DNA from 2 places in the Marichromatium sp. AB31 genome. Region 2 is predicted to be linked to the other one. Evidence: riboswitches for the same ligand, from Rfam matches in the RefSeq annotation. Region 2 holds a riboswitch; the other holds the start of a gene.

Region 1 (10,214 bases), on a different contig from region 2:
GGCTGCGCGCAGCGCCGCCTCGGCGGCCTGGAAGGCGAGGTCGTGGTTGCGGATGCTGGTGCTCATCCGCTCCTGCTGGGTGTTTTGTACGGCGCTGGTGGTGCCGATCAGGGCGAGCACGGTGAGGAAGATCAGGGCGATGATCAGTACCGCGCCGCGTTGTCGGTGTTGGAGAGGATTTGGGCTCATGGCTGGATCAGGCGGTTTCTCACCGCGATGGTGCCGCTGACGATGCGATCGTCGAGCGTCCCGTCGAGGTCGTTGGTCGGGGTCAGGGTGAGGGTGAGGCGGATGGCGAGGACCCGTCTCCAGTCCTCGGCGCGCGCGCTCGCCGTGGTGGCGCTGCTGACCTGATCGGCGCGGACGTAGCGATCGACACTCTTGTCCGCGTCATCATCGATCCCGTAGAGGATCTGCAGGTCGGAGACGCCCTCGACGAGTTCGGTGTCCGTGCCGTCCTGGCGCACCATCAGCGCGGGCTCGCCTTCGTCGTTGGTGCCGACGAAATAGCTGTGGGCGATCAGCGGATAGAGCCTGGGGGTGGCGGTATCGCTGCCGAAGCCGCAGGCGGTGGTCGAGTCCGACACCAGGGCCAGGGTGGTCGTAGCGCCCGTCGCGCAACCGGCGCTCGGGTCGGTGGAGGTCACCGCGAAGGTCTCGGTGAAGTAGGGGCTGGTGGCGATCCAGGTCTGACCGGCCAGGGGGGAGTGGGTGGGCTGACACGCCAGGGTGAAACGCGCCGCGCCGGCGCCGCCCTGGCAGGCCGTGTCGAGCACGAATGCATGATCGGTATCGGCGCGCACCAGATGAAGCACGTCTCCGCCCGTACGCCCGCTCATGGTGATGGTGTCGTGCTCGTCGTCGAGTCCGTGCAGTGGGTTGGCGATGTCGGTGGTCTCGGGCGGCCAGCTCGCGGGGGCGCTGTCGAGCTGGTAGCCACCGGTGTAGCCGGCCATGCGCACGTCGCGGGTCAGCGCGAGGAAGGCGTAGCGCGCGTCCTCCTGGAGCATCGCCAGGGTCTGGGTGGTGCGCTGGGTGGTGCGGGTACTGACCATCACCGCGCCGAGCGCGGCGATCATCATCAGGCTGATGGTGGAGGCGATCATCAGCTCGATCAGACTGAAGCCGCGTTGACGGATCATGGTGTGGGCTCCGGCAGCAGGGTCTCGGTGGCGAAGCTGACCCACTCCAGCGTCGGGTCGGCCTCGGCGCTGGTCGGCAGTCGCGTCTCGCGCCAGCGCAGCGTGATCGCGACCTTGTCGCCGTCGAGGGTGATCCGGCCCTCGCCGCTCGGCAGGTCGGCGGCGAGGGCCTGTTTCCAGCGCTGCAGGTCCTGGGCGCTGACCGAGGTGCCGGAGACGCTGTCGGTGAATCCGGTGGCATAGCTCGCGCGCTCGGCGCGATTGGCGCGCATCGACTCGATGATGTCGTGGGCGTGCAGGGTGGCATAGCTGCGCTGCAGCGCGCCGAGGTTGCTCTTCATGGTCAGCGCCTGCAGCGCGCCGAAGCCGAGCAGCCCGACGGCGAGCACGACCATGGTCACCAGCACCTCGATCAGGGTCAGGCCGCGCTGGCGGCGACCGGTGCGTGGGTATCTAGCCATCACAGCCCTCGTCGAGTCGTACCTGGCCGGTGCGCTTGACCCGCAGACAGCGCTGCTCGCCGTCGGTGACCCGGATGGTGAAGCGGGTCTCGGCGGCCTCGCCCAACGGTGGGGTGAAGACGATCGGGTCGCCGCCGCTGGCGGTGAGGGTGGCGGCCCCGAACGGGCGCACCACCTTGAGCAGACGGTCGTCGGCCCGCCCGTCACCGTCGATGTCGGTCTTGACGCCGGTGGCGTCGGCATCGTCGCGCACGAACACCAGCCAGCCGTCAGCCCAGTCGGTGGTGATGGTGCAGGTTGGCTGATCGGCATCGGCGTCGCCGGTCGCGCAGACGGCGACGGTCTGGCCCCGGCTCAGCGACTCGACCCGGGCCTGCTGGAGGCTGGCGCTGAGGCTGTTGGTGAGGCCGGTGAGTCGCGAGTCCTGCAGCAGGTGCTGGAAACCGGGGACGGCCAGCGAGAGCAGGATGACGGCGATGGCCAGGGTCACCATCAGCTCGATCAGGGTCACGCCACGAAGACGACGGGCCGCTGTCATCGATGTTCTGGGTGCGGCCACGTCGGTTGCTGAGGCCGGCCGGTGGCGGGGAACGGGAGGGACTGCTGACGACTGGGCATCGGGTTCCTTGCTGCTCCTTGCGCAACCGGGGCGTCTAGGTGTCCCGGTATCTGGGCTTTCATTGTACACGGCGTTGATATCGGTGGTGAATTGTGCGTCCGCGGGGTTGATCCGCGCCATTCGAGGCGGTCGCACCGGGTAGCCCCGGTGTCTTTGTGTCGTGGGTCGCGCGCTCGATCGTCAAGCATGGAAGCATGACGGATGAGACGAGGCGCGTCTGCAGGATGGATAAGGTTTCGGACATCGGCGCGCGCGCCGATGTCCGCGGGCGGCTCAGCGCAGCGAGTGCATATAGGCGACCAGGTCGGCCAGTTCCTGCGGCGTCAGCTCGGTCTTGGGCATCTGCGCGCCGGGCAGGGTGGCGGTGGGATCGAGCAGGTAGTCGCGCAGCCACTGCGCGCTGCGCTCGGCGCCGACCTGGTCGAGCGTGCCGCCGAGTGCGGCCATGGGGCCGGACTCGCCGCCCAGGGTGTGGCAGAGGTTGCACATCTTGGCCTCGTAGACCTGGGCGCCGCGTGCGGCGTCGCCGCTCGGGTCGGCCAGGGCGGTGGCGCTCAACAGCGTGGCGCCGATCAGTAGCGGGATGGCACGGACGGACATCTTCACTCCTCGTTCGTGGTGGTGGGAAGGGCGTCGCCGGCGAGGTGTGCGCGCAGATCCTTGTGGCCGACGTGGGGGTGGCAGTCGGCGCAGCTCAGGGCGTTGTCCGGCGCGAAATAGGTGCGGTGTCCGAAGGCCGCGGCCGGGCTCTGCTCGGGGGCGTGTTCGAGTGCGGCGTGACAGTTCAGGCAGGCCGAGTCGTAGAGGAAGTCGTTGCGTTGCTCGAGGCTGGTGAGCCAGTCGGGCTCGAAGACGAGCGAGACCACCTGTCCCCAGCCGGCCTTGAGACCGAACAGTCCCTTCTGCACGAAATAATTGGCGGGGCTGTCGTGGGGCAGGTGGCAGTCGGCGCAGTCGGCCCGCAGTCCCTGGGGGTTCTGGCCGCCGTGGACGTCCTGATCATAGGAGGCGACGAAGGCATCCATGGTGTGACAGCTGCTGCAGAATTCACGGTCGGACGTCGCCTGGAGGGCGGTCTCGGTGACCATCCAGCTCCCGCTCGCCAGCCCCGCCAGGAGCAGCACGCCCCCGCTCCCGAGCAGCAGCCATGTGCGTTTCTTCATCGTTTCCTCCACAAGCCCTCGCCGTGGTCGGCGGGAGAACGGCTGCGCCCGCGGCAGCCGACGAAAACAGGGTGCAGGTCTCGTTTCCGTCGAGCTTCAAGGCGTCGCCCAGGGGCGGTGGAGTCTTGCAGTGCGCGGCGGTCGGTGAAACCTGCGACGGCTGACCGGCTCGTCCGCGTGACCTTCATGCCTCCGCTGCAACGAGGGCGTCTGCTCGTTGGCGTGGCCGGGTCGAGTGCGGTGGCTCGAGCGATCGCCTGGACTATATCAATTGGATCGGGGGCGATCGCCGAGGTTCGCCGAAAATTACCGACTTGATTGCTTGGGATCATCGCTCGGGTGTTTTTACCCGGATCGCCAGACGTTGCCCGGGGTCGACTCGTTGGCTTACCCTGCCGCGCCGCGACCTCAGACCCTCTCTCCACCGATGAGCCACCGTTCTCTCCGCCACTTGCCGAGATCCATCCAGACCAAGGGCATGCTGCCATGTCGCTGAACATCGAGCTGTCGCTGATCCTCGGCGCCGTGCTGCTCGATGCGCTGCTCGGCGACCCGGTCTATCGGCTCCATCCGGTGCGCCTGCTCGGTGGCTGGATCGCGCGCTCGGAGCAGGCGTTGTTCGCGCGCGGGCTCGACGGCTATCTGGGCGGCGTCCTGCACTGGCTGCTGGTGGTCGGTGGCGCGCTCGCCGCCTGGTGGGGCGTGCGCCTCGGGCTGGCGGCGCTGCACCCGCCGCTTGCGCTCGGCTGGGATCTGTTCATCGCCTACAGCCTGCTCTGCACCCGTGACCTGCTCGAACACGGTCGGCGGGTGCTGGCGCCGCTCGTCGCCGGCGACCTGCCCGGCGCGCGCGCGCAACTGGCGATGCTGGTGGGGCGGGATGTCGAGCCGCTCGGCACCGACGGGGTGACGCGCGCGACCATCGAGAGCCTGTCGGAGAACCTCACCGACGGCGTGCTCACCCCGCTGTGGGCGCTCTGTCTGTTCGGGGTGCCGGGGCTGGTGGTGGTCAAGGCCGTCTCCAGCCTCGACTCCATGGTCGGCTATTGCAACGAGCGTTATCGCCGCTTCGGCTGGGCCGGTGCGCGCTCGGACGATCTGGTGCACTGGCTCCCGGCCCGGCTCTCGCCGCTGGTGGTCGCGCTTGCCGCGGTGCTGCTGCGCGAGCACCCCGGGTTGGCGCTGCGCGCGGCCTGGCGCTATCACGCGCTGCTGCCGAGCCCGAACTCGGGTTGGAGCGAGGCGGCCTGTGCCGGGGCGCTGCGGGTGCGGTTGATCGGACCGGTGTGGTCCGGCGGGCGACTGGTCACCGATCGCTTCCTCGGCGATCCGACGTGGCCGGCGGCGCTCGGCGCCGTCGATCTGCAGCGTGCGCTGCGGCTGCTGGGGTGGAGCTCGGTGGTGGCGCTCGCCTTTGGGTTGGGGTTTGCGGCGCTGGGCTGAGGCCGCTCAGCCCGACTCCAGACGGAAGATCACCGGCACCGTGAGCTGTGCCGCGACCGCGCGTCCGGCCTGCCAGGCCGGTGCGAAGCGCCAGCGCTCGACCGCGCGCAGTGCGGCGTCGTCGAGCAGGCGATGGCCGCTGCTCTCGATCAGGGTGGTGGCGCCGACCCGCCCGTCGGCGCCGACCGCGACCCGGATCAGCACCCGACCCTCGACCCCCTGGCGACGCGCCAGTCGCGGGTAGCGCGGCGGTGGGTTGCCGGCGAGGGGGCGAGCCGGACGGTCGGTGCCGGTCTGCTCGGCGCGTCTGCTCGGGGTCACGTCCGCATGCGTCGTCGAGCTCTGGCGTGCGGGCGCGACGGGCGTCGCCGCCTCACTTCGAGTCGGCGGCGGTGGTGGAGGGGGGGGCTTGGCGCTCGCGCGTGGCGCCGCGATACTCGGCTCTGGCTCTGGCTCTGGCTCTGGCTCTGGCTCTGGCTCTGGCTCTGGCTCTGGCTCTGGCTCTGGCGCTGGCTCTGGCGCTGGCGCTGGCGCTGGCGCTGGCGCTGGCGCTGGCGCTGGCGCTGGTTGGGTGGGCGTCGGTTCGGCGCTCGCTGGTGCCGCGTCGGCGATGTCGGCGGGTGCGTCGGGCGTTCCTCTACCCTGGAGCGAGAGTCGGATCTCGCCCGTCCCGAGCGTCGGTTCGCGCAGCGGCGGCAGCAGCCAGGCGAGGGCCAGGTGCGCGCCCAGCGCCAGGATCAGCGCCACGCCCCACAGCAGGCGGGTCGTCGTCCGGCTCATGGCGACTCCCGGGTGATCAGCGAGAGCGCGTCGACCCCCTGCGCGCGCAATATCGCGAGTAGATCGAGCAGGGTTCCGCTCGGGGTGTCGGCGTCGGCCTCGACGGCGATCGCGCGCCCCGGCTCGTCCGCCACGCGTGCGGCGATCTCCGCGTCCAGCTCCGCACGGGTGATCGGCACGCCGGCGAGGGCGAGCCGGCCGTCGGCGGCGAGTACGAGCCGCAGGCGGCCATCGGGCAGGCGCTCGCCCGGCGCGGCCTCGGGGGGCGTGACCGGTAGCGGCGAGGGTGGCTCGAGGGTGCCGACCAGGAGAAAGAACACCAGCAGCAGGAGCACGACGTCGACCAGCCCGCTCATCGGGTCGCGCTGGCGTCTGCGGGGTGGTCCGGGGATCTGCATCCGTGTGCCCTCAGGGCTCGATCAGGGCGAGCTGTTGTGCGCCAGCCAGGCGCGCCAGGTCGGTCATCTGGACCAGGGTCTGGAGCGGTGTCTCGCGCTCGGGGACGATCACCAGCGTGCTGCCCGGTTCCGCGGCGAGCCGCGCGCGCAGCCGTGTCACCAGTGCATCGTGCGGGCAGGGCACGCCGTCGAGCCGCAGCCCGCCGTCGGCGGCGACATCGAGTCGCAGCGTGGTCGCGACGCTGTCGGCGGTGCCGCCGTCACGGGTCTCGATCGGCAATTGTTGCAGTGGGTCGAGTCGGGCGGCGAGCAGGAAGAAGAGCAGCAGCAGGAAGACCACGTCGACCAGCGGCGCGAGTCCGATGCCGCGACCGCGGCGGCGCAGCGGCTCAATGTGCATCGGCCACCGGCATGGTGAACAGCCGGGTCAGGGCGTCCTCGGTGTCGTGACGCGCGCGCTCGATGATCGCCTCCAGCCAGTGCAGCGCCGCGGCGGCGGGGATGGCGATCGCCAGGCCCGCGGCGGTGGTCAGCAGCGCCTCCCAGATGCCCCCGGCGAGCAGCGCCGGGTTGGCCTGTCCGCCGGCCTGCTCGAGGGTGCGGAAGGCCTCGATCATGCCGAGTACGGTGCCCAGCAGTCCGAGCAGCGGCGCCAGGGTGACGATGGCGTCGAGTCCGCGCAGATGGGCGTTGAGCCGCTGCTGCTGGGCCGCCGCCTCGCGCAGCACCTCCTCGCGCAGCTGCTGCGGGGTGCGCCCGCCGTCCGCCAGTCCGTCGATGGCCACCGCCAGCACCGCGGCGATCGGTTGAGGGGCGGGGGCGAGCGCGCCGCGCGCCTCGTCGAGCCGTCCGGCGGCGCAGGCGGCGAGCGTCGGCGCGATGAAGGCGCGCGCGCCGACCCGCAACCGCGCGAACTGCAGCAGCTTGAACAGCACCAGGGTGAGCGCGAGCAGCGAGAGCGCGCACAACACCAGCATCACCGGGCCGCCGGCACGGACGAATTCGAGCGCGGCCTGTGTGGCGGCAGAGAGCTTGGCGAGATCCATGTCGACGGGCGCCTCCAGGCGGTGTTGCTGGGCGGGGCGGTGGATCTCGGGGGAGGGACTGGACGGTTGGCACGACCGGCCCGGTGAGCGGACGCCGGGGCCGGGCAGGGCGCCAGTGGGTCCCACCCTCGGCACACCCCGTCCGACGGTCAGGCGATCGGTGTCTCGATGGCAGGTCTCCTGGCTCGCGGGTCGGGGTCGGGCGCCCGGCCTTCCCGGTCCGGCGCGGACCAGTGGCGTCATGAGGGGGCGCGGACTCGCCGCTGACAGTTGCGGGGGCAGCCACGGCCTTGGCCCGAACGGGCCGCACCGTGTTCCCTTTTGATCCCCTCGCGGGGAACCATCGCTGGCCGAGCATCATACCGCCGGTCGAGGGCGAGTCAAGCGGTTAGCCGCCAGTCGCCAGCTGCCAGCGACCAGCCGCCAGCTGTCAGCTGTCAGCCGTCGGTGGATTGTGAGCCACCGGGGCAAAGAGACCGTGTTGCCTGTCAATCGTCGGCCATGCGCGCTGGCCCTCCCGACCGGAGGCTGTCAGCTGGCCGCTGGTTCGAACCGCAAGGGAAGGGAAAGGCAGTCGGCCATCGGTTCATGACACCGCTACCCTCCACTGTCGGCTGATTGCGAACCGCCAGCCTCCGGCGGGGAAGCTTGGCGCCGGTGGCTAGCGGCTGGTGGCTGGCAGCTGACGGCTGGTGGCTATCAGCTATCAGCCTGCCTCCAGCCGTCCCTGGTCGAGTCGGTAGTGGCGGGTGGCGAGGGTCTGGCGCAGTGGGGTGTCGTGGCTGACCAGCACCAGGGTCTGATCGAGGTCGGCGAGGATCTGCAGGAGACGGGCACGGGTGGGGTCGTCGAGCGCGTTGGTCGGCTCGTCGAGCAGCAGCACCTCTGGCTCCATGGCGAGCACCGCGGCGAGGGCGACCAGACGACGCTCACCACCGGAGAGACGGTGGGTGACGCGGTCGCGCAGGTGTTCGAGCCCCAGTCGGGCGAGGGTGCGCTCGACCGTCGCTCGGGCCTGCGCCGGCGACTGACCGAGGTTGCGTGGACCGAAGGCGATGTCCTCGACCACCGTGGGACAGAACAGCTGGTCGTCGGCGTCCTGGAACACCAGCCCGGCGCGCCGACGTACCGCATGGAAGTCGTGCTCGACGCGGCGGGGTGCGCCGAAGGCGACCAGGGTGCCGGCGGCGGGGCGCAACAGCCCGACCATCAACTGCAACAGGGTGCTCTTGCCCGAGCCGTTGGCACCATGGACGGCGATCCGTTCACCGGACCGGATCGTCAGCTCGACCCCGCTGAGTACCGGCGGTCGGCCAGGATAGGCGAAGTGGATGTCGGTGAGTCTGAAGAGTGGATCCATCCGGGATGCTCGAATACGGAAGATGGGGAACGCTATCAGCTTCCGGTCGCCAGCTTCCAGCTTCCAGCCGCCAGCCGCCAGCCGCCAGCTTCCAGCCGCCAGCCGCCAGCCAGCGGCGCCAAGCTTTCCCACTGGAGGCTGAGGGCTGGAAGCTGGAGGCCTGCAATCAGCTGCCAGTCGCCAGCCAGCGGCGCCAGGCTTTCCCACTGGAGGCTGGAGGCTGGCGGCTGGCGGCTGGCGGCTCGCCACCAGCCACCAGCTTGCACGAACCCCGGGCAACTGGCAGATTGACCGATTGTTTTCCAGCCAGCCATCGCCACCTCGATCCGCGCGCCTCAGCATGACAGCCACCATCGTCCCGATCCATTCCGATCTGCCCCGTCCCGAACACGGCGGGCGGCTGCGTCAGGCCGCCGCGCGCTACGACATCCCGCTGACCGACTGGCTCGATCTCTCGACCGGTATCAACCCCAATGCCTGGCCGGTGCCGCCGCTGCCGCGTGCGCTCTGGGCGCGCTTGCCCGAGACCGGCGATGGGCTGGAGCAGGCGGCGGCGAGCTATTACGGCGCTCCCGGCGCGCTCGCGCTCGCCGGCTCGCAGGCGGCGATCCAGGGCCTGCCGCAGCTGCGCGCGCCCTGTCGGGTCGGGGTGCCCGAGGTCGGCTACCAGGAGCACGCCCATGGCTGGCGGCGGGCCGGTCACCAGTTGGTGCGCCTGCCCGATGGCGATCCGCGTGGCCGGATCGAGGCCGACGCCGCCGAGCCGCTCGACGTGCTGGTGGTGATCAACCCCAACAACCCCACCGGGCGGCGCTGGTCGCGCGAGACCCTGCTGAGTTGGCATGCGGCGCTGGCCGCACGCGGCGGCTGGCTGGTGGTCGACGAGGCCTTCATGGATGCCTCCCCCGAGCACAGTCTGCTCGATGCGGTCGGCCGACCGGGTCTGGTGGTACTGCGCTCGCTCGGCAAGTTCTTCGGTCTGGCCGGGGCGCGGGTGGGTTTCGCCTGGACCGAGGCGCAGTTGCGCCAGCGCCTCGACGCCTGGCTCGGTCCCTGGACGCTGTCGGGACCGGCGCGCGAGCTGGCGCGCCTGGCGCTGCTCGATACCGCCTGGCAGGGCTCGGCGCGGTTGGCGCTGGCGCGCGACTCGGCGCGCCTGGCGGCGTTGCTCGATCGTCACGGGCTGACGCCGAGCGGTGGCAGCGCGCTCTTCCAGTGGGTGCGGACCCCGGCAGCGGTACGTCTGCACGAGGCGCTCGCCCGCCAGGGCATCCTGGTGCGCTTGTTCGAGCAGCCGTCGAGTCTGCGCTTCGGTCTGCCCGGGGACGCGGCCCAGTGGCGCCGCCTGGAGCGTGCGCTGGCCGGACTGGCGGTGTCCGAGGGTGCCTTCGGGTGAGGCCGTTGTGGCTGAGCGTGCCCGCTGCCGCCGTGGTGGCGAGGGACGGGCCGGTGCGCTCGGTATGGATGACGTCGAGCGATGTACCCGCCGGACCGAGTGCGCTCGATGGCGAGCGGATCGCGTTGCCCGAGTGCGCTCCGTGCGGCGCGGTGCTCTCGGTGCACCGGCTCGACGTGCTGCTGAGTATCGGTCGACATGCCGCCGAGCGGGCGCGGCTCGCCGGGGTCGCGCGGTTGCGCGGCGAGGGTCCGTTGTTGCGGGTTGCGATACCGCCGCTCGGTGATCCCTACCCATGGCTCGCCCGGCACGGTGATCCGGTGCTGGTCGCGTTGGTGGGGTTGTGCGTCGCCGCCGGGCAGATCGGGCTGCGCGCCACCGTCGACCCGGCGGTGGCGCGCGCCGA
Region 2 (10,214 bases):
CTCGAGGCACGCGGTCGCAACGAGCTGACCGAGCTGGCGGTGGCCTTCAACGCCTTCGTCGACCGTATCCACAACCTGGTCAGGGAGCTGGTCGGGGGTGGCGATCGGTTGAGCGAGGCGGCCGGTGGGCTGTCGGCGACCAGCGAGCAGATCCGCGCTCAGCTCGAGCGTCAGCAGTCGGGCACCGATCAGGTCGCCACCGCCATGACCGAGATGACCGCCACCGTCGCCGAGGTCGCGCGCAACGCCACGCGCGCGGCCGAGGCGACCCGTGACATGGAGCGCGAGGCCGGCGGTGGCGCGGCGGTGGTGCGCGAGACGATCGACGCCATCGAGTCCCTGGCCGCGGCGGTGGAGAACGCCGCGACGGTGATCGCGCGGCTCTCGGACGATGCCGAGTCGATCGGCCGGATCCTCGAGGTGATCGGCGGCATCGCCGAGCAGACCAACCTGCTCGCGCTCAATGCCGCGATCGAGGCGGCGCGCGCGGGCGAGCAGGGGCGCGGCTTCGCGGTGGTCGCCGACGAGGTGCGCAGCCTTGCCGGGCGCACCCAGTCGGCCACCCACGAGATCCAGGGCATGATCGAGATACTGCAGGGCGGCGCCCGTGAGGCGGTCACGGTGATGGCCGACGGTCGCACCAAGGCCGGTGAGAGCGTTGCCCAGGCCGGACGCGCCGGTGCATCGCTCGAGGCGATCACCGCCGAGGTGGCCACCGTCAACGACATGAACGGCCAGATCGCCAGCGCCGCCGAGCAGCAGCGCGCGGTGGCCGAGGAGATCGACCGCAACCTCTCCGGCATCAGCCACGAGGAGGAGGAGATCGCCGCCGTCTCGCGACGCATCGCCGAGGCCGCCGAGGCGCTCGCCGCGCTCGCCGCCGAGCAGCAGGAGCGCACCCGGCGGTTCAAGGTCTGAGCCTCAGCCGAGGACGCCGAGCAGGGCGCGGGTGACGCCGCTGAGGCTCTCGCCGGCGATCAGCCCGGCGGCCGCGGCGAGCAGGAAGCGCTCGGCCAGTCGTGGGCGGTAGCGGGCGAGGGCGTGCCCGACCAGACTGCCGAGACAGAGGGTGAGCGAGAGCGATGCCGGGATCACCATCGCCAGCCCCAGCGCTGGCGCGCTCGGTACCCGGCGCGGTCCGTGGCGGTGTTCGAGCAGGGTCAGCACGACCCCGCAGCCGGCGGCGAGGAGGAGTGCGGCGAGCGCGCTCGGCGGCAGCGCGGCGAGTCCCTGGTCGAGGGTCTCGGCCACCACCTTCCAGGTTGCTACCGCCGGGGCCGGCCACTGCTCGGTGATCAGCATGGTCGCCGGGTCCGGGATCAGGCGCAGATAGACCAGGCTGCCGACCACACTGCCCACGGCCACCCCCAGACACTGTGCGATCACCTGGTAGCCCGGGGTGGCGCCGATCGCGTGTCCGGCCTTGAAGTCGTTGAGCAGATCGGCGCTCTGACCGGCCGCGCCGCCGGCGACGTTGGCGCCGATCAGGTTGGCCGTCTGGTCGCCCGGCGCGGTGATGCCGCTGCCGAGCTGCGAGACCTTGCCGATGGCGCCGATCGGCGGGATGCCGGTCTCGCCGACCACGCGCGCCGCCACCATCGCCAGCACGAAGGCGATCGGCACCGCCAGCAGCGCGAGCAGCCAGTGGATGCCGAAGATCAGCGTCTGGGCGAGCACCACCAGGGCGCTGGCGAGCGCCAGTCCGAGTGCGCGGTGCAGTGTGGCCCCGTCGTCGTTTCGCCCGGTGCCGGTGCCCGCGGCATGGGCGGCGCGCAGTTGCAGCACCAGCCGGGTCAGGGTCGCGGCCACCAATAGAGCCACCCCGGGCCACAGCAGCCATTCGATCATGGTCCCGAACCAGCTCGCAGCCGGGTCGGTCGCGCCCGGCAGGATGAACCCCTGGTACAACCCCAGCGGGCCGAGCAGCGCCCAGGCGATGAGCGCGCCGAGCAACAGCGAGAGCCCGGCGCGGACCCCGATGATGGCGCCGAAGCCGGCGAGCATCAGCGAGGGGTCGAGGCTGAGGGTGAGGTTCTTGGCGCTGATCGCCGGGGCGCCGGCGAGTGCGCCGGCGGCGGGCAGCTCGACGCCGAGTCCCGGACGCGGCAGCGCCCAGCGACCGCTGTCGAGCCACTTGAGCGCGGCGGCCAGGGCGCCGGCGCCGAGCAGGACGCGCAGTCTCAGCCGTGCCTCGCGACCCTGGCGGAACATCTCCTGCAATGCCTCGGCGGTGGCGCGACCGGTGGGGAAGGGCAGCGGGGTACGCACGATCAGCCCGGCGCGCAGATACCAGGCGACCCAGATGCCGAGGAAGCTCACCGCGAACACCCAGGCGATCAGCTCGACGGCGGGCAGGTTGCCGCCGGAGAGCATCGCCAGGGCCGGGATCGGCGCGACCAGCCCGCCGGAGATGATGTTGGCCGCGGAGGACGCGGTGGTCTGGGTGATGTTGCCCTCGCCGATGGCCAGCGGCGCGCTCAGGCGCAGTCGCGCAAGCAGTGCCCAGAGTCCGCTGGCGATCAGCAGCGCCACGATCGAGATGTTGAACGACCAGCCGATCTTCAGTCCGGCGTAGACGTTGCACGGGGTGAGCAGGGCGCCGAGTAGCGCGCCGCCGAGGAGCGCCCGGGCGCTCAGCTGTCGATGCCTGTCCATGTCGCTCCCGATGATTGCGCACCCATCGTCCGGGTGCGGGTGACTGTGCCCCTGTCATGCGATCCGTGTCCCTCGCGCCGGATCGGGCAGGGTTCCTGTGTTAGGATGGTGAAATCCTTTGCAATGGTTTTGCCAGTCCGGGCGGCTGCTCGGATCCTCTGGTGGCGCGCTCACGCGCCCGGCGCCGGCGAAGCGCGTACGACGAATACCGTCACTTCTTTCGCCAACCCCTTTGGATAGCCGTGCCCATTCGGTTCAGCGTCCTCTTCTGACTATCCACAGAGGAGCTTTGTCATGTCCTACAACAATGCCCAGCCCAAGCGGGCGGTGGCGGTCGAGTCCGCCCGCCCGTTCCGTGTCCACACCCAGCGTGATCTCGACCGCATCGATGCGCTGCGTGGACTCTCCGAGGATCGCCGTTTCGCGATGAAGGTGGTCTCGACCGTGCTGCCGTTTCGCGTCAACGACTATGTGATCGATGAACTGATTGACTGGGACAATGTCCCCGATGATCCGATCTTCCAGCTGGTGTTCCCGCAGCAGGGGATGCTCAGCGAGCGTCATTTCAGCCGCATTGCCGATCTGCTGCGCGCCGAGGCCGCGCCCGCCGCGCTCGAGGCCGCGGTGCGCGAGATCCGCGCCGAGCTCAACCCGCATCCCGCCGGGCAGCTCGAGAGCAACCTGCCCAAGCTCGACGGCGAGCGCCCGCTCGAAGGGCTGCAGCACAAGTATCGCGAGACCGTGCTGTTCTTCCCCAGTCAGGGGCAGACCTGTCACGCCTATTGCAGCTTCTGCTTCCGCTGGGCGCAGTTCGTCGGCGACAAGTCGCTGCGCATCGCCTCGAACGAGGCCTCCGGGCTGCACGCCTATCTGCGCCAGCACCCGCAGGTCACCGATCTGTTGATCACCGGCGGTGATCCGATGGTGATGAAGGCGCGCCATCTCGAGGCCTATCTCGAGCCGCTGCTGCGTCCCGAGTTCGATCACGTCCAGAGTATCCGCATCGGCACCAAGGCGTTGACCTTCTGGCCCCAGCGTTTCGTCGGCGACGCCGACAGCGACCAGCTGATGGCGTTGCTCGAGCGGCTGGTGGCCAACGGCAAGCACGTCGCGCTGATGGCCCACACCAACCACTGGCGCGAGCTCGAGACCGCGACCGCCCGCGAGGCGATCGCGCGGCTGCGCGCCACCGGCGCCGAGATCCGCAGCCAGGGGCCGTTGCTCGCCCACATCAACGACGACCCCGAGGTGTGGACGCGGATGTGGCGCACCCAGGTGCGCCTCGGCATCATCCCCTACTACATGTTCGTGCAGCGCGATACCGGCGCCCAGCACTACTTCGAGGTGCCGCTGGTGCGTGCCTGGGAGATCTATCGCGAGGCGATCCAGGGGGTCTCGGGGCTGGCTCGCACCGCGCGCGGTCCGAGCATGAGTGCGGGGCCGGGCAAGATCGAGATCCAGGGCGTGACCGAGGTCGCCGGCGAGCGGGTGTTCGTGCTGCGCTTCCTCCAGGGACGCAACCCCGACTGGGTCAACCGCCCCTTCTTCGCCCGCTTCGACCCCAAGGCGACCTGGCTCGACGATCTGGTGCCGGCCTTCGGCGAGGATCGCTTCTTCTTCACCGACGAGTATCTCACCCGCTGGCCGAGCGCCCAGGCGGCGCGGATCGAGTCGGTCCGCGCGCCCGAGTCTGCGCTGCCCGAGGTCTCCGGACTCTGACCCTCCCCCCGCGGCGCCCGCTCTCTGCGAGCGGCGTCGGCGGTATCGTTCTCGGCTTGACCCCGGTCAGTCAGTCTGTCCCGTGGCGGGGGCGGGCGTTGACTTGCTCCTTCCGATCGGACTTAATCGGCGCCCTCGATTCCGCGGTGGCCCCTGGACCCAGTTCCCGGGGCTGAAACGGGAAGACCGGTGCGCCGATCGTCCGCGATCGGTCAGTCCGGCGCTGCCCCCGCAACGGTAGACGAATCAGGGCGCGACCTGATGCCACTGTGTCGATCACGGGAAGGCGTCGCGTCCGGGGCCATGCCGGCCCGCTCGTGAGCCCGGAGACCGGCCTCGGAATCAGGATCCGCAGTGCCCGCAAAGCGAGGCCGGGCGGGTCCGTCAAGCCGGGGCTGCGTGGGTAGACCGGGTGGCGATCGCGGCTCCTCGCGCATCCAGCGCGTGGCCGGTGACGCCTGCCCGCCGAGCATCCAGCCCCTCTCTGTTGTCGACCCCTGCGGGTGTGCGGGGTCCTGTGAGGAGCATGTGATGAAGAGTCCCTTGATGCTGGCGGCGCTGGCCGCGCCCTTGAGCGCCCAGGTCCTGGCCCAGACCGATTCCCAGGTGTTGGAGCCGACGGTGGTCACTGCCACGCGTACCGCCGAGCCGGCGGGCGAGACCCTGGCCACGGTGAGCGTGATCGATCGCGCCGAGATCGAGCGGCGTCAGGCCCGCTCGGTGCCCGATCTGCTGCGCACCCTGCCCGGCGTGAGCATCGCCCAGAACGGCGGTCCCGGCCAGTCGGCCTCGGTGATGCTGCGCGGCACCAATTCCGATCACGTGCTGGTGCTGATCGACGGGGTGCGTGTCGGCTCGGCCACCCTGGGCACGACCTCGCTGCAGGACCTGCCGGTCGATCAGATCGAGCGCATCGAGGTGGTGCGCGGGCCGCGTTCGAGCCTCTACGGCTCCGAGGCCATCGGCGGTGTCATCCAGGTCTTCACCCGTCGCGGCGGCGGCGCGCTCACCCCGCGCTTCAGCGTCGGTGTCGGCGAGCTGGGCACCGCCAGCGTCTCCGGCGGGCTCTCCGGCGGCGGCGAGCACGCCTGGTTCAACCTCGGCGCCAACTTCGAGCAGACCGACGGCATCAACGCCTGCGCCGGTCGCCCCTTCCCCTATGCCGGTTGCGGCGTCGATCAGCCCGATCGCGACGGCTACAGCAGTCACGGCGTCAGCGCCCGCGCCGGTTATGCCTTCAACGAGCGCGCCGAGGTCGAATTCCACCTGCTCAGCGCCGAGAGTGCCAACGACTTCGACGGCTCGGCCTTCTCCGGCAACAAGGCCCGCTCCTCGCAGCAGGTCTTCGGCGCCAACGCCTCCCTGCGCCCGCTCGATGCCTGGACCCTGACGCTCACCGCCGGGCGCAGCTGGGACGATTACCGGGTGTTCTACGACGATGCCGCCGCGGCGGTCTTCGATCAGTTCGTCGACCGCTTCCAGACCGAGCGCGACAGCCTCTCGCTGCAGAGTGATGTCACCATCGCCGCCGGGCAGCTGGTGAGCCTCGGGATCGACTATGTCGACGATCGGGTCAGCGGGACCGTCGACTATGCCGAGGACGCGCGCGACAACCTCGGCGTGTTCGGTCAGTACCAGGGCAGCTTCGGCGCCTTCGATCTCAAGCTCAGCCTGCGTCAGGACGACAACCAGCAGTTCGGCAGCCACACCACCGGCAGCGCCGCGCTCGGTTATCTGTTCGCCAACGACATCCAGGTCGCGCTCTCCTACGGCACCGGCTTCAAGGCGCCGACCTTCAACGAGCTCTACTACCCGGGCTTCGGCAACACCGCGCTCGATCCCGAGGAGTCCGAGAGCATCGAGCTGATGGCCAACGGCCCGCTGCCGCTGCCCGGGCGGATGCGCGGCGACTGGCAGCTGAGCCTCTACCAGACCGAGATCGACGACCTGATCGCCTATGACTCGGCCATCTTCGCCCCGGCCAACGTCGACTCGGCGCGGATCCGCGGCCTCGAGGCCGCGGCCGATCTCCGCTGGGACGACTGGACGCTGGCCGGCAACCTCACCCTGCTCGATCCCGAGAACCGCTCCGATGGCGCCAACGACGGCAATCTGCTGCCGCGTCGCGCCGAGCAGAGCCTGCAGCTCGATCTCGATCGCACGCTCGGACGCTGGCGCGCCGGTGCGACCCTGCAACTGGTCGGCGAGCGCTACGACGACCTCGCCAACCAGGTCGATCTCGACGCCTATGCGCTGCTCGATCTGCGTCTCGAATACGCCTTCAACCCGGCGCTGCGCCTCCAGGGACGGCTCGCCAACGCCCTCGACGAGACCTATGAAACGGCCTATCTGTACAATCAGCCCGGTCGCGCGTTCTACCTGACCCTGCGCTACCAGCCCTGACCCCGGACGTCGCTCCGCCCCGCGTCGGGGCGGGGCCGCCCGGCGAGCAAGGCCGTCGTGTCCTCGATCCCTTCCCGCCGCCCCGTGCGGCATTCGACCCGTCGCGCCGGTAGTGCGCGACGCTCATCGCTCCCATCCATGAGGTGCGCCCATGACCCCGACCCTCGACTGGCTCGCCGAGCCCTGTCCCCCGATCGATCAGACCGCCGTGCAGCATGCGCTCGCGCGTCAGGACCAGCTCACCAAGCCACCGGGCTCGCTCGGTCGGCTCGAGGAGCTGGCGGTGCGTCTGGCCGGCCTGCAACGCACCGCCACCCCGGAGGTCGATCCGGTGCGGGTGCTGTTGTTCGCCGCCGACCACGGGGTTGCCGCCGAGGGTGTGTCGCGCTATCCCCAGGATGTCACCAAGCAGATGGTCCGCAACATCGCCAATGGTGGGGCGGGGGTCGCGGTGATGGCCAAGGCGGTCGGCGCTAGGCTCGATATCATCGAGCTGGGCCTGGCCACCGGCTCGGAGGTCGTCGAGGGCGTGCGCTCCGAACCCCTCGGGCCGGGGAGCGGCAACATCGCCCGCGAGCCGGCGATGACCCCCGAGCAGCTTGCGCGGGCGCTCGACATCGGGCGCGACGCGGTCGATCGCGCCGTCGCCGAGGGCGTGCGGCTGATCATCGGTGGCGAGCTCGGTATCGCCAACACCACCGCCGCCGCCGCGCTGGGCTGCGCGCTGCTCGATCGCGCCGCCTCCGAGGTGGTGGGACCGGGGACCGGGCTGGACAGCGCCGGGGTCAACCGCAAGGCCGAGGTGGTGGCGCGTGCGCTGGAGCTGCACGCCAGCGAACCGCGCGACCCGCTGGAGATGCTGCGCCGGCTCGGCGGTTTCGAGATCGCCGCGCTCGCCGGCGCCTATCTGCGTGCCGCCCAGCGTGGCGTGGTGATGCTGATCGACGGCTTCATCGTCTCCTCGGCGGCGCTCGCCGCGGTGCGTCTGCAGCCTGCGGCGCGCGACTGGATGCTGTTCTCGCATCGCTCGGCCGAGCCCGGTCATCGGCTGATGATGGAGGCGCTGGAGGCCAACCCGCTGCTCGATCTCGGCTTCCGTCTCGGCGAGGCGACCGGCGCCTGCGCCGCGGTGCCGCTGCTGCGTCTGGCCTGTGCGGTGCATCGCGACATGGCGACTTTTGACGAGGCCGGAGTGAGCAACGCGTGCTGAGCCTGCGCGGCCGGCTGATCGACCTGCTGCGTCACGGCGAGGTCGAGGGCGGGAGCCGCCTGCGCGGCAGTTGCGATGATCCGCTGAGCGCGCGCGGCTGGTCGCAGCTGCGCGCGGCCACCGCCGGGCTCGACGAGCCGCGGCTGGTGGTCAGCTCGCCATTGCAGCGCTGCGCGGCCTTCGCCCGCGAGCTGGCCGCACAGCGCGGGCTCGAGCTGGTGCTCGAACCCGCGCTGGCAGAGCGTCACTTCGGCGATTGGGAGGGGTGCTCGGCCAGCGAGCTCCCCGAGGATGAACTCTGGCGGCTGTGGGATGATCCGCTCGGCTTCACCCCGCCGGGGGGCGAGCCGATGTCTGACTTCCTCGCCCGGACCCGCGCGGCCTGGCGCGCGCTGCTCGAGGGCGGCGGGCCGGACGCGCTGGTGGTGACCCACGGCGGGGTGATTCGCGCGATCCTCGCCGAGGTGCTGGAGATGCCGCCGCGAGCGATGATCCTGCTCGAGGTCGCCCATGCCGGGCGCAGTCGCGTCCGTGTCCCACCCTCACCGGGCCGCCCCAGCCTGGTGACCCATCGAGGTCCCTGATGTCCCATCTCGTTCCCTTCTATGCCGCCGGGCGGCTGTTGACCCGGCTGCCCTTTCCCGACCCCGGCGTGGTCGACCCCGTCGACCAGGGCCGCTCGGTGGCCTGGTACCCGGTTGTCGGGCTGGTGCTCGGCGCGCTGCTCGCGCTCGCCGCGCTCGCCGCGCAGCACACCGACCCGCTGCTCGGTGCGGCACTGCTGCTCGCCTTCTGGACCTGGTCGACCGGCGGGCTGCACTGCGACGGCCTGGCCGATAGCGCCGACGCCTGGATCGGCGGACTCGGCGACCGCGCCCGCACCCTGGAGATCATGAAGGACCCGCGCAGCGGGCCGATGGCGGTGGCGGTGCTGGGGCTGGCGCTGCTGCTCAAGTGGAGCGCGCTGCAGCTGCTCCTCGATGTCGAGGCGGCCTGGCTGCTGCTCTGGGTGCCGCTGCTCGCGCGCGCGGTGCTGCCGCCGCTGATGCTCACCACCGCCTATGCGCGCGCGCAGGGCATCGTCAGCGATCAGGTCGCCCATCTCGGGCGCACCTGGGCGTGGACGGCGAGCGGCGCGGCCTTCCTCGGCTGTGTGCTGGTACTCGGTGGGCTGGGGCTGGTGCTGGCCGGGTGTGCCCTGGCGGTGTTGTGGCTGGCGCGTCGCGCCATGCGCGCCCGGCTCGGCGGCTTCACCGGCGACACCGCCGGCGCCCTGGTCGAGCTGACCGAGATCGCCCTGGTGGTGCTCGCGGCGCTGCTGCTCGGCGGCTGAGCGGCGCCGCGGCTCTCAGCGCACCAGCTGGTGCGGGTCTGCGGCGCAGGCCTCGCGGCACGCGCGATGGCGATTGGTGCAGTAACCGTAAAGGTTCTCGGCGCACGACCACCAGGGATAGCCGCAGTCGAGTTCATCGTTGAATGTGCCGACCTCGCTGAGACACCAGCGATAGTCGCGGAAGGCCTCGGTATGGTCGGCCTCGCAGTCGCGGTAGTCGGCGCGCGCGCTCGCGCGACAGTGCTCGCGCGCGCTGTCGCACTGGCCGATGCAGGCGGCGATGGCGAGCTGACGGGGCAGGGGCTGGTCCTTCAGCAGCGGGTCGCTGCAGGCGCCGAGCAGGCTCAGCGCCAGGGCCAGCACGACACCACGTCGCGATCGACGAAAGGGATGCGGTGACGATTGGCGCAGTCTCATCGGGAGGCTCCGGGGATGTGACGGTCGCGCCTCGACCCTGGCGCGGTTGCGGTCACTGTAGCGGCAATCGCGCCCCGGCGCATCCGCATGACATACAATGGGCGCTCGGGAGCCGCGCCTGACCGCGGCCGGTCGAGGGTCGAGGCGGGCGCGGGCCGCGCCGCCGTCGCCGAGGGAGAACGTCATGTCCAGAATCGTCGTGCCCGTCGTGTTGCTCGGTCTGCTTGCGGGGTGTGCGCTGATCCCGCCGCAGCGTCTCGGTGGCATCGCTGTCGAGGTGCCGCCGGAGGAGTACGGCAGGCGGCTGTGCGAGCACCTCGAGATCGAGGTCTACGCCACCTGCGTCAGTCAGGTGATCGACAATCTCGAACGTCCCCGTCCCGAGGTGCCCTCGCCGGGTCGCTCGACCTCGGGGCCGGTGGTGGCGGTGGTCGATGGCGAGGTGTTCAGCGGTGACTACCGTTCGACCCTGTTCAC

Evidence for each region. A riboswitch is a leader RNA that binds a small molecule or an ion and turns the genes downstream of it on or off. The one in region 2 is predicted to bind cobalamin.
Region 1: it holds a riboswitch for cobalamin, as region 2 does, so the genes downstream of both, EBL84_RS04655 (MotA/TolQ/ExbB proton channel family protein) here and btuB (TonB-dependent vitamin B12 receptor) in region 2, are expected to answer to the same signal.

What each region holds. Positions count from the first base shown of each region.
Region 1 covers NZ_RHFI01000003.1:195,871-206,084, forward strand. The annotation lists gene EBL84_RS04605 (PilX N-terminal domain-containing pilus assembly protein) at 1-189, opposite strand, end outside; gene EBL84_RS04610 (PilW family protein) at 186-1,142, opposite strand; gene pilV (type IV pilus modification protein PilV) at 1,139-1,603, opposite strand; gene EBL84_RS04620 (GspH/FimT family pseudopilin) at 1,596-2,141, opposite strand; gene EBL84_RS04625 (cytochrome c family protein) at 2,496-2,822, opposite strand; gene EBL84_RS04630 (NapC/NirT family cytochrome c) at 2,825-3,385, opposite strand; gene cbiB (adenosylcobinamide-phosphate synthase CbiB) at 3,872-4,828, shown strand; gene EBL84_RS17045 (energy transducer TonB) at 4,835-5,149, opposite strand; gene EBL84_RS04645 (biopolymer transporter ExbD) at 5,605-6,006, opposite strand; gene EBL84_RS04650 (biopolymer transporter ExbD) at 6,017-6,406, opposite strand; gene EBL84_RS04655 (MotA/TolQ/ExbB proton channel family protein) at 6,396-7,052, opposite strand; cobalamin riboswitch at 7,205-7,412, opposite strand; gene EBL84_RS04660 (energy-coupling factor ABC transporter ATP-binding protein) at 7,759-8,412, opposite strand; gene cobD (threonine-phosphate decarboxylase CobD) at 8,753-9,808, shown strand; partial or broken gene EBL84_RS04675 (hypothetical protein) at 9,877-10,214, shown strand, end outside.
Region 2 covers NZ_RHFI01000037.1:3,526-13,739, forward strand. The annotation lists gene EBL84_RS16120 (methyl-accepting chemotaxis protein) at 1-918, shown strand, start outside; gene EBL84_RS16125 (OPT/YSL family transporter) at 922-2,655, opposite strand; gene EBL84_RS16130 (KamA family radical SAM protein) at 2,950-4,374, shown strand; cobalamin riboswitch at 4,502-4,728, shown strand; gene btuB (TonB-dependent vitamin B12 receptor) at 4,906-6,777, shown strand; gene cobT (nicotinate-nucleotide--dimethylbenzimidazole phosphoribosyltransferase) at 6,929-7,987, shown strand; gene EBL84_RS16145 (histidine phosphatase family protein) at 7,981-8,571, shown strand; gene EBL84_RS16150 (adenosylcobinamide-GDP ribazoletransferase) at 8,571-9,320, shown strand; gene EBL84_RS16155 (hypothetical protein) at 9,336-9,737, opposite strand; gene EBL84_RS16160 (hypothetical protein) at 9,922-10,214, shown strand, end outside.